Regions from separate parts of the Sutcliffiella horikoshii genome, predicted to be linked through region 1. Evidence: riboswitches for the same ligand, from Rfam matches in the RefSeq annotation. Region 1 holds a riboswitch; the other holds the start of a gene.

The links. Region 1 has a riboswitch for S-adenosylmethionine ahead of mtnK (S-methyl-5-thioribose kinase). Riboswitches for the same ligand answer to the same signal wherever they lie in the genome.
Region 2: linked by a shared signal. The riboswitch ahead of K7887_RS21740 (iron-containing alcohol dehydrogenase family protein) and the one ahead of mtnK (S-methyl-5-thioribose kinase) in region 1 are both predicted to bind S-adenosylmethionine.

Annotation. Positions count from the first base shown of each region.
Region 1 covers NZ_CP082918.1:1,453,060-1,458,474, reverse strand. The annotation lists gene K7887_RS07490 (pyridoxal phosphate-dependent aminotransferase) at 1-447, opposite strand, end outside; gene K7887_RS07485 (carbon-nitrogen family hydrolase) at 546-1,328, shown strand; gene cspD (cold-shock protein CspD) at 1,705-1,902, opposite strand; SAM riboswitch class I at 2,222-2,381, shown strand; gene mtnK (S-methyl-5-thioribose kinase) at 2,483-3,679, shown strand; gene mtnA (S-methyl-5-thioribose-1-phosphate isomerase) at 3,683-4,732, shown strand; gene K7887_RS07465 (DUF6176 family protein) at 4,934-5,278, opposite strand.
Region 2 covers NZ_CP082918.1:4,270,727-4,276,141, forward strand. The annotation lists gene K7887_RS21730 (methionine ABC transporter ATP-binding protein) at 1-835, opposite strand, end outside; gene K7887_RS21735 (MetQ/NlpA family ABC transporter substrate-binding protein) at 891-1,703, opposite strand; gene K7887_RS21740 (iron-containing alcohol dehydrogenase family protein) at 1,700-2,815, opposite strand; SAM riboswitch class I at 2,875-2,992, opposite strand; gene K7887_RS21745 (EamA family transporter) at 3,312-4,184, opposite strand; gene K7887_RS21750 (DUF2238 domain-containing protein) at 4,366-4,986, shown strand; gene K7887_RS21755 (ASCH domain-containing protein) at 5,264-5,415, opposite strand, start outside.

The sequences.
Region 1 (5,415 bases):
TCTTAATGGCATGTATTCCATTTTAGCTTTAGCCAATGCGACTCCAGACCAATAATCCGGATAGCCCGGGTCTGGGACAAGAACGGTATCCCCTTCATTCAATAAACATTGGGGAATTTCCACCAGTCCCGCCTTGCCGCCAAAGAGTATGGCCACTTCCGAATCGGGATTTATGTCCACTTCGTATTCTCGTTTATAAAAAGTTGCAATCGCTTCTTTAAAAAATTGGTGACCCTGAAACGGGGAATATTTATGATGATTTGGTTTTTCAACGGCTTCCTGTAACGACTTTACAATATGTTCAGGAGTCGGCTGATCAGGGTTTCCTTGTCCAAGATTAATCACATCATGACCTTGTGCGACAACCTTCCCCACCTTTTCAACCAATGAAGCAAAGAACTGTTTAGGCAGTGTATTTAATAATTCAGATTGTTGAAAGTGTTTCACCTTTTTCACCTACTTAAAAAATTCTTGAAATCCTAGTCACAAATCATATATTGTTAGATTCAACTTGTAAAGTACTTTTTCAACGGGGGGATAAAATTATGAAATGGAAAATAGCTTGTATTCAATTTGATGTAGCTTTCGGTGATCCCGAGGCAAATATAGAAAAAGCATGTGAACTTTTGACAGTTGCAGGAAAAGATCGACCTGATATCATTGTTCTTCCTGAACTGTGGTCTACAGGATATGATCTCGGGCGCCTTGATAAAATTGCCGATTCTGGCGGTTTTGTCACGACCAAATTCCTTAAATCTGCTGCAAAAGAACTAAAAACACACATTGTGGGCGGTTCGGTCGCGAAAAAAACGAACAAAGGAATTTATAATACGATGATTACGGTTAACAAAGATGGCGAAGTTGCCGGCGAATATAGTAAATTACACCTTTTCCGCTTGATGGACGAGCATCATTTCCTTCAGCCAGGAAAGACGGATGGGATGTTTGAGCTTGACGGAGAAACATGTGCAGGATTCATTTGCTATGATATCCGTTTTCCTGAATGGATCCGCGCGCATACCACTAAAGATGCAAAAGCGATATTCGTTGTTGCAGAGTGGCCTTTGGCAAGGGTTGATCATTGGCGTACCCTTCTTATTGCAAGGGCCATTGAGAACCAGTGCTATGTAATTGCATGTAATCGTTCTGGTGCTGATCCGAAGAATGCTTTTGCAGGGCACTCGATGATTATTGATCCTTGGGGAGAAATTGTGGCTGAAGCCGGGGAAGATGAGGAAATTATTACAGCTGAGATAGATTTGGATAAGGTGGAGGAAGTAAGAAAAAGAATCCCAATCTTTGAAGACCGAAGACCACAATACTATTAATCTTTTTACTTTAGTTGATTGCTTAGTCGCCGCTGTTCCTTTTCGCAATTGGCTTCTCGCTTTCCGCGGGACGGCGCTGGAGCCTCCTCACTTCGTTGCGGGGTCTCAACCTACCGTTACTCCCCCGCTGGAGTCTCCGCCATTTGCTCCAATCCACAGCTGAACATTGCGTAAAGTTACGTTAATCCTTTTACAGCTAACCCGGTTAGAGGGCTTTTCACTAACCCTTAAATGAATGAAGCCACCTTGTTGATTGGAGTGGAAGGCCCGCAGGCAAGCGAAGCGCCTGGAACGGAAATCAACTGTATTACATATTCTCTTATTCTTCCAAAACAAAAAGGACTCCGGAGTGGAGTCCTTTTCTATTTGGCTAGCATTATTTTGTAACGTTAGCAGCTTGAGGTCCACGAGCACCTTCAACGATTTCGAAAGATACTTCTTGGCCTTCTTCTAAAGTTTTGAAACCTTCGCCTTGGATTGCGGAGAAGTGTACGAATACGTCGTCTTGACCTTCAACTTCGATGAATCCAAAACCTTTTTCTGCATTGAACCATTTTACTTTACCTTGTAACATGTTTGTTCCTCCTTGTGGTTAACCCACGTAAATATTACTATTCTTGCTCTTTCAAACATTTCAAGACGAAAACGTGTTTCTGACTTTCCATATTCACGAACAAAAATAATAGTTTAATAATAACAGGTGCCTAGCATTTTTTCAAGGTTTTAACCAAACAATTCATACAATTCCATTAAATTCTTTAAATAATCTGATATTGGTTACAACAAAGATTTTTCAAAAAACTTGTTGACAATTTTCCCGGCGTCTTGTTATTATTTTCATCAAGCAATAATTTTCACACAATTTCATACATTCACAATTTAATGATTGTGATCTCTTATCAAGAGCAGGTGGAGGGATTTGGCCCTATGAAACCCAGCAACCGACCGTAATACTGTTGTGAAACAGGGCGTTACACATTTGTGGACGCCGAACGTATTAGTTCATAAGGCACGGTGCTAATTCCAGCAGAAGTTATTTCTGGCAGATAAGAGGGGAGAAGTCTACTCTTCAAGCCTCTTTCTTATGGAAAGGGGCTTTTATTTTTAAATAAATGCCCCGTTACTAATCAATAAATCACACGGGGGTAATAAATATGACCATTACAGCAACTACAGAATACGAGCCGTTAACAGAATCAACCGCTATTTCACTAGCGAAAGATCTTGAATTTTTCAAAGATGGTGCGCTATTGCATTGCCGTGAAATCGGTGATGGAAATTTGAACCTTGTCTTTCACATTAGAGACGAAAATAACACAGGAATTATTATTAAGCAGGCATTGCCTTATGCAAAGGTTGTTGGAGAAAGCTGGCCGTTGACCTTGCACAGAGCAACAATAGAAGGAAATTACTTGAAGAACGCCGCTACTTTGGTACCTAATCTTATTCCGAAAGTTTATTATACAAACGAAGCATTAGCGATAACGATCATGGAAGACCTCTCCCATTTGGAAATCGTTCGAAATGGTTTTCTAGATGGCAAGGACTTTCCGCTTCTGTCAAAGCATATTGGTGAATACTTAGCGAAAACATTGTTTTACACTTCTGATTTTGGATTAAATCAACAAGAGAAGAAAAACCTTCAGCAGGCATTTGCAAATCCAGAGCTTTGTAAGATTACCGAAGATCTAGTGTTTACAGACCCTTTTTATGAAAGTGAGACCAACGATTATGAGCCTGAGCTGCTTGGTTCGGTCGAGGATATTTGGAATGATGCGGAATTAAAGCTTGAAGTGGCAAAACTGAAATACACATTTTTAACCAACGGAGAAGCACTTCTACATGGGGACCTCCATACAGGAAGCATCTTTGCGAGTGAAATCGATACTAAAGTTATTGACCCTGAATTTGCATTTTTCGGACCGATCGGCTTTGATGTTGGACAGTTCTTTGCCAATATCCTCTTGCAAGCAATCACCAGAGACGACAGTCAAAGGGCCAGCATCACTTCCCACCTTTATCAAGTTTGGGAAGGATTCACTTTTACCTTCTCTGACTTATGGAAGACAAACAGTGTGGAACATTTCACGCAAACACCAGGCTACTTGGATTTCTTCCTGAAAAAAGTCTTTACTGATGCAATTGGATTTGCCGGATGTGAGGTTATTCGTCGAACCATTGGTTTGGCGCATGTAGCTGACCTTGATAGCCTCAAACCTTATGAGCGCAAAATTTCAGTAAAACAACAAGCTTTGTTATTAGGGCAAACACTAATTAAAAATGCAGCAAATATCCGTAACATTCAAGATGTAGAATCACTTCTTAAGAATGAACTAAAAGGGAATGGATAAATCATGACAATTACTACTAACCTACCGCTATCTGTAGAATGGAAAGACTCTTATATTCGATTATTAGATCAACAGAAATTACCTCAAGAGACGGTTTTCATTGATTTGCATACCATTAACGATGTCTATGATGCCATTGTCACTCTTAAAGTAAGGGGGGCGCCTGCAATTGGCATAACAGCAGCATACGGGCTTGTTCTCGCTGCAAACTCTTATAACATAGTTAATTTAGATGAATTTCACAGCCAGTTGAAAAAGGACCGGGACTACTTGGCAACTTCTCGTCCGACAGCAGTAAACCTTTTTTGGGCAATCGACCGACTCCTACAAGTGTCTTTGCACGCTTCTTCCGTGAACGAAGCAAAAACAAATCTTGTTCATGAAGCAATTCAAATCCAACTCGAGGACGAAGCAACATGCAGGCTTATCGGCGAGCATGCTCTTTCCTTGTTTCAAAAAAACGATAAACTGCTGACCATCTGTAATGCAGGATCTATTGCAACGGCCCGTTACGGAACAGCATTAGCTCCATTTCATTTGGCAAAAGAAAAAGAGTTCCCATTAAGTGCTTTTGCCTGTGAAACAAGACCAGTTCTACAGGGATCGCGATTAACTGCCTGGGAGCTGCAACAATCGGGAGTGGATGTAACGTTAATTACCGATAATATGGCTGCGCACACCATTAAGACCAAGAATATTTCAGCTGTTATAGTCGGCGCTGACCGAATCACTGCCAATGGAGACACCGCAAACAAAATTGGCACATACGGACTTGCCATTCTCGCTAAAGCTTTTGGTATTCCGTTTTATGTAGCTGCACCTTTATCTACTTTTGATTTATCGAAGCAAACTGGAGAGGAAATTGAAATCGAGGAAAGAAGCCCTGAGGAAATTACCCACCTCGGAGGGAAACAAATTGCTCCAGATGACATTTCAGTTTTTAACCCGGCATTTGACGTTACTCCAAGCGAACTGATTACCGCCATCATTACCGAAAAAGGCATCATCAGAGGCGATTACACAAAAGCAATTTCTTTACTTTTTAAAGATTAATAGACAATGATTTCATTACGTAAAAATTACACTTACTGTTGATTTCCGTTTCAGGCGCTTCGCTTTCCATGGGCGGTCCGGAAGCCTCCTCGGGCTAATGCCCTGCGGGGTCTTCCCTGTCCCTTCCTCCCATAGGAGTCTTCGCGCCTTCCACTGCAATCAACAGGGTGTCCTTATTAGCATGTTTATTATAATTATGGGTTAAATCATACTGTTTCTTACCTTTTGAGGTATCATAATCACTTCTGTCTTTAAGTCGATTGGTTTAAAGGTAGCGTCTATACATTCATTCCAAAACTCTAAATGCTTTTTATCTATCCAATGTTCTGATTGATCTACTTCTTGTCCTCCTTCACCTTGCACTGAATACCAATATAAAAACTCTTCACCATTTAGATTCTCCCTAAAAATGGTTTCAACATACATATTCTCTCCCTCTAACGTAACAAGAACATCTTTCATATTATCCTTCAAAAACTTCAACCATTCTTTTACTCGGTCTGATTTACCTTCTTTAACCCTAAATCTCGTTAATTCTACGTTCATTTTATATGCCTCCCCTTTTAAATATTTTTCTATTTGATTTCTAGCTGTGGATTGAAGCAAATGGCGTAGACTCCTGCGGGGGAGTAGCGACAATGTTGAGACCCCGCAGGCAAAGCCGAGGAGGCTCAAGGTCGCCC
Region 2 (5,415 bases), 1.5 Mb from region 1:
CGAGTGCGGGATCATTGGAAGAGGATCCTATATATTTGAAAGACACAATTTTCCCTGTGCCTTGAAGAGATTGGAAAACCTCTTCTGTCAGCTGATGGTTAAACAGACTATTGACAAATTTCTTGGTTGTTTTTTCTTTTGGATGGGTAAAAATATCCACGGTTTTTCCCTGCTCAATAATCTTCCCATTTTCCATGACCGCCACCCTGTCGCAGATTCGTTGGATAACGTGCATCTCATGCGTGATGAGCAGGATCGTGATTCCTAGCTCCTCGTTGATCTTTAATAATAGCTCTAAAATGGACTCTGTTGTGTCCGGATCAAGGGCGCTTGTCGCCTCATCACTTAGTAAAATTTCTGGTTCATGTGATAATGCACGTGCAATCGCAACCCTTTGCTTTTGCCCTCCCGAAAGTTGACCGGGAAAGGCGTCCGTCTTATCCTTCAGCCCAACAATAGACAAATACTTCGTTACCCTTTCATCAATTTGGGACTTGGGCAAGCCAGTTAAACGAAGGGGGATGGCGATGTTATCGTAAACAGTCGCTGTTTTTAATAGGTTAAAGCCTTGAAAGATCATGCCAATTTTTCTTCGGGCAAGTAGCAGCTTCTGCGAAGATAAGGAGGTAAGATCAGTTCCGTCTATCAAGACCTTCCCATTAGAAGGCCTCTCAAGGAGATTCACACACCGGATCAAGGTGCTTTTCCCAGCACCGCTATACCCGATCACGCCATAAATCTCTCCTTTTTGTACCTCCAAGGAAACATCTCGCAATGCTTCTACCTTCCCTTTTTTTGTTTTAAAGGTCTTTTCTAAGTGGACTAGATTAATCATTATGTTCCTCCTACTCTAAGAAGTAAGAGCCGCTATAGTAAGCAGCTCCTTTTTTTTACCAAGATGCCAAAACAGAGCCTTCGAACGTTTCTTCAATAAATTGCTTTACTTCGTCTGAATGGTAAGCCTTGATCAGTTTGTCTAAAACCGGATCATCTTTGTTTTCGGTACGAACAGCGAGCAAGTTCACCCAAGGAGAATCACCTGGCTCCATGAAGATCGAATCCTCGGTTGGAACAAGTCCATGTTCCACTGCAAAGTTTGTGTTGATGGCGGCAGCTGCCAACTCATCTAGCTGACGGGGGATTTGAGCTGCCTCAAGCTCCACGAATTCAAGATTTAATTCGTTCTCCTCCACATCCTTTACTGTAGCTCCAACCCCAGCGCCATCTTTAAGCTTGATTAATCCCGCTTGTTCAAAAAGGATAAGTGCACGCGCTCCATTTGTCGGATCATTTGGAAGCCCTACTTTATCTCCATCCTTTAATTCGCTTACGTCGGTAATGGAATCGGAGTACATTCCCATTGGAAAGTTGACGGTATTGGCAATTTCCACAAGATCTAAGCCCCGGTCCTCTTTAAATTGATCTAGGTATGGTTTGTGCTGAAAGCTATTTACGTCTAATTCTCTTTCTGCAAGAGCCACATTAGGCATCACATATTCATTGAACACGACAATTTCAATCTCTAGCCCATCTTCTTCTGCTACTTCCTTCACCTTCTCTAAAACCTGTTCATGCGGGCCAGCGGTCACTCCTATTTTCAACTTATCCTCACTTAACGCCTGTCCCTCCCCTTGCTCTCCTCCACAAGCGGTGACTACCAATGATAAAAGAATGCTCATGCATAATACTGCGAATTTTTTCATGCTTCTCTCTCTCCTTTTTGTAATGTTTCTAGTTTTGCAATGGCAGCAACAATATCCTGCTGCGTAAATTTGTTTTTCATAAAATGGATGGATTCGTGAGGCAAAAGCGCCTTTTCAGCGATTAGATGTATATCATCTCGCCCCTGAATATGTAGGTCCCCACAAGAGGATGGCAATCCTATTTGCCTATAGAAAGGGAGCAGCGAGCTGATTTCTTCCTCGTTCCCCTCCAGTGCAAGTTGTACGAGTATCCCATATGCCACCTTTTCTCCATGAAGCAGCTCCGTTGTGCCAGGTAGATGTGTTAGTGCATTATGGATCGAATGTGCTCCCGCCACTCTTCCATACTCATCTCCAAAGCCACCTACCATTCCCCCCAGCAAAATATTCGCCTCGATAATGGTGAGGACAGAAGGGGAAAGATTACCTGCCTCGCAATCTATCAGCGCTTGATGGCTCTCCTCTAATAATCGATTTCTACTTAATTTTGCTGCATGCAGTGCTACCTCCACAGGCAACGGGATGTAATCCAATCCATGCACAATGGCATTCGCCTCATACCATTTGGCAAGCGTATCCCCAATTCCAGCTTTCAAATATCTTGACGGTGCTCCTAGGATCACCCTCGGTTCTACTAGAACCATATAGGTACTGCGGGGAAAGACTGTGTAGGTTTGGAAGCGTCCCTCGTCATCATATATGACGCTTAACGGTGTCCAAGCCGCACAAGTAGAGGCAAGTGTCGGTATGAGGATGACGTCCTTTTTAGCCTCATGGCCTGCAGCCTTTGCAAGATCCAGGACCTTCCCTCCGCCTATTCCAATGACAGCATCGACGTGTAAGGATTCTGCCAGCTCTTTACATCTTTTTATTTCAGATTCTGAACAGATACCGGAGTAAGCAACATACGTCGCATTAGCCTCCTCACGCTCCGGCCAATACGGTTTAATAGCCTGGAATGACTTCTCTCCATGAATGATCAGCAAGGAACCTATGTCCCTTTCCTTTAAAAGCACGGACAATTCCTGCAGTATATCCTCCTTGCATTTATAAAAGCTTGGTGCTCCTTGAATTCGAATTGAAATGTTCCTCCCCCCCCATATTGTAGACAAAATAAAAAAGCCTCCCTAATAAAAAAGAGAGGCTTACGTATTTAAAAATACTCTGTCCTCTCTCATCTTCCAAAACACTCCACGTGTCTTGCTGGAATTAGCACCTTTCCTTACGAAAAACATAAGAATGGTTGCCGGGCATCATAGGGCCAGTCCCTCCACCTCTCTTGATAAGAGAATTTGCATATTAAATTAGTAAAATTCTAAAATTTAATTGTAAGTATAGTCTGTATTTTTAATGCTGTCAAGAGGTAAAGCAACAAAGAATCAGGAGACGAAAGGCTTGGTATTATTTAATATTATTTTCGATGAACTACATACTGTAACGAAAATAGGAAAATCAGAAACATGAATGGTATTTTTTAAATATATACAGAAGATAATACTCATGCATTTATGAGTGAGGTACAGGTCTAAAAAATCAAATTGAAGGACAGGAACATAAACGCAACTATGCTTTAGTGTATAGACGGGTCGAGGAACCTGTCCTCTTTATTCAAGAGTTACTTTTTCTACTCTGCTTCACACCTAAGATGGTCACTGTCACCAAGATGATTGCCATACCTCCAAGCTGGGTTGCTGTAAGCAGTTCACTCAAAACAATAAATCCAAAAAGGGACGCAGTGACCGGTTCCACCATTGCAATAATGGAAGCTGAAGTCGGCGATGTTCGTTTCAAACCAACTACATACAAGAAGAATGACAAGCCTGCTCCCAATATCCCTAAAAGAATCATCCATAATAAGTCCGGTGAGTTAAAAAGAGAAACTGCTTCACTCCGATCAGTGAAAAACATCGTAATGATAGTAAAGGCAAGAAATGCGATCGTTAAAATTCCTTGCGGTTGCCCGTGGCGCGAGGCATTTTTAAAACCAAAAATGAATAATGCATACGATAACCCCGCGCCTAACCCTGCACCAAGTCCAAGCATCGTGATACTATCGGAGCCAATGCTGTAAACCTCTGTCAGCAATACCACTCCAGCCATCACCAAACCAATAGCCAGCCATTTAAATAATGACCCTTGTTCAAGACGAAGTATAAAAGAGATAAGAAGGACAAAAACTGGCGCAGTATACATCAATGTTGCCGCTACCGCAATACTGGCCTCTGAGATACTGACAAAGTAAAAAATAAAATTCCCTGCTACTCCAACACCTGCCACAATGGACCAGAACAGCAGCGGCTTATTCCACCGGGTAGGCTGGAACAAGAACCAAATAAGAATACATAATAAACCTACTGTTCCCCTATAAAAGGAGATGACCAGGGGGTCCCAACCTTTATCCATTAAAAATCCGCCGAGTCCTCCGGAAATGCCCCATAATATTGCTGCTAAAGTTACTAATCCAAACCCACCTACACGCATACTGTTACCTCCACTTATTCCTCTTAAAACCCGTAAAGATAACAATACCTCTTAGTAAAGGATTTATAACTTAATTTTTGCCTATCTTTTTTCAGAAACCAGCAACCATACCTCTTTCTATATTTTTTTAATTTTAGCAAATACTATATCCATCTTGTTTTCTGATGGAGAGATGATTTGAGTGTTAGGTAAAAAAGCAAGTTCGATACATTTTTTTTTCTCATTTGTGGTTATACTCGTTCTTATTTGGTCCCTAATTAAACCTGTAGAAGGTTATATGATTTTGTTGGTGGAGGTTTTACCTTCAGTATTAGTCTTAATATTTTTAATATCAACATACAATAAGTTTCGCCTTACCACTGTTTCCTATTTCATCATTACCCTTCTAGTCATTTTAACGTTTATAGGAGGGCATTATTCTTATTCCAAAGTCCCTCTCTTTTCATGGATTAGAGACTATTTTGATTTACAAAGAAACCACTATGATCGGTTCGGTCATTTTCTAAAAGGGTCTATTGTGTTAGTTATAATAGAGATATTATTAAGGAAAACAGCTTTATCGAAAAGTAAAACCACAAACTTTATTGCTCTATGTATAACTCTAGCAATCGGGGCTTTCTATGAAATCATTGAGTGGGCAAGTGCAAAAATAGGGAATAAAGGGAAAGTCACAAACGATTTTTTAGGTATGCAAGGAGATATATGGGATGCCCAATGGGATATGGCACTTTTATTAGTAGGTTCTATTCTTTCGCTTCTATTCACAAAGATTCTTTATAAAGAATTAGATAAATTTAAATAATGGGTTGATATTTACTTAAAAGAAGGTAGATGTCAAAAATACCATGTTATAATTTATTCCCTTTATACAAACATCTTTCTTTTCACTTTAAAAAATCCCTTTGGATAAAAATATCTAAAGGGATTTAACGATTTGTTTGTCTATAAAGTTTTTCTTAGTTCTCTCATCCAAGCTGGTCTAATCTTTTAATAGTTTTTCGTCTCTTATTAAACTTTCCGGGATTGCTAAATCCATTATTCCTATATACAAGTGAAATACTGCTTACCGGCATCGCCTTTCATAATAAATCAGTTTCCCATAACCCAAGCTGGCCTTTTGCAGGGATACGTTCATTCAAGATCTTCATGTCTTGAACCTCCCAAGCATATCCTCCCACAGTAAAGTCTCCTAAAAAAAAATCATTTCCTGATACGATTTGTCCATTTTCCA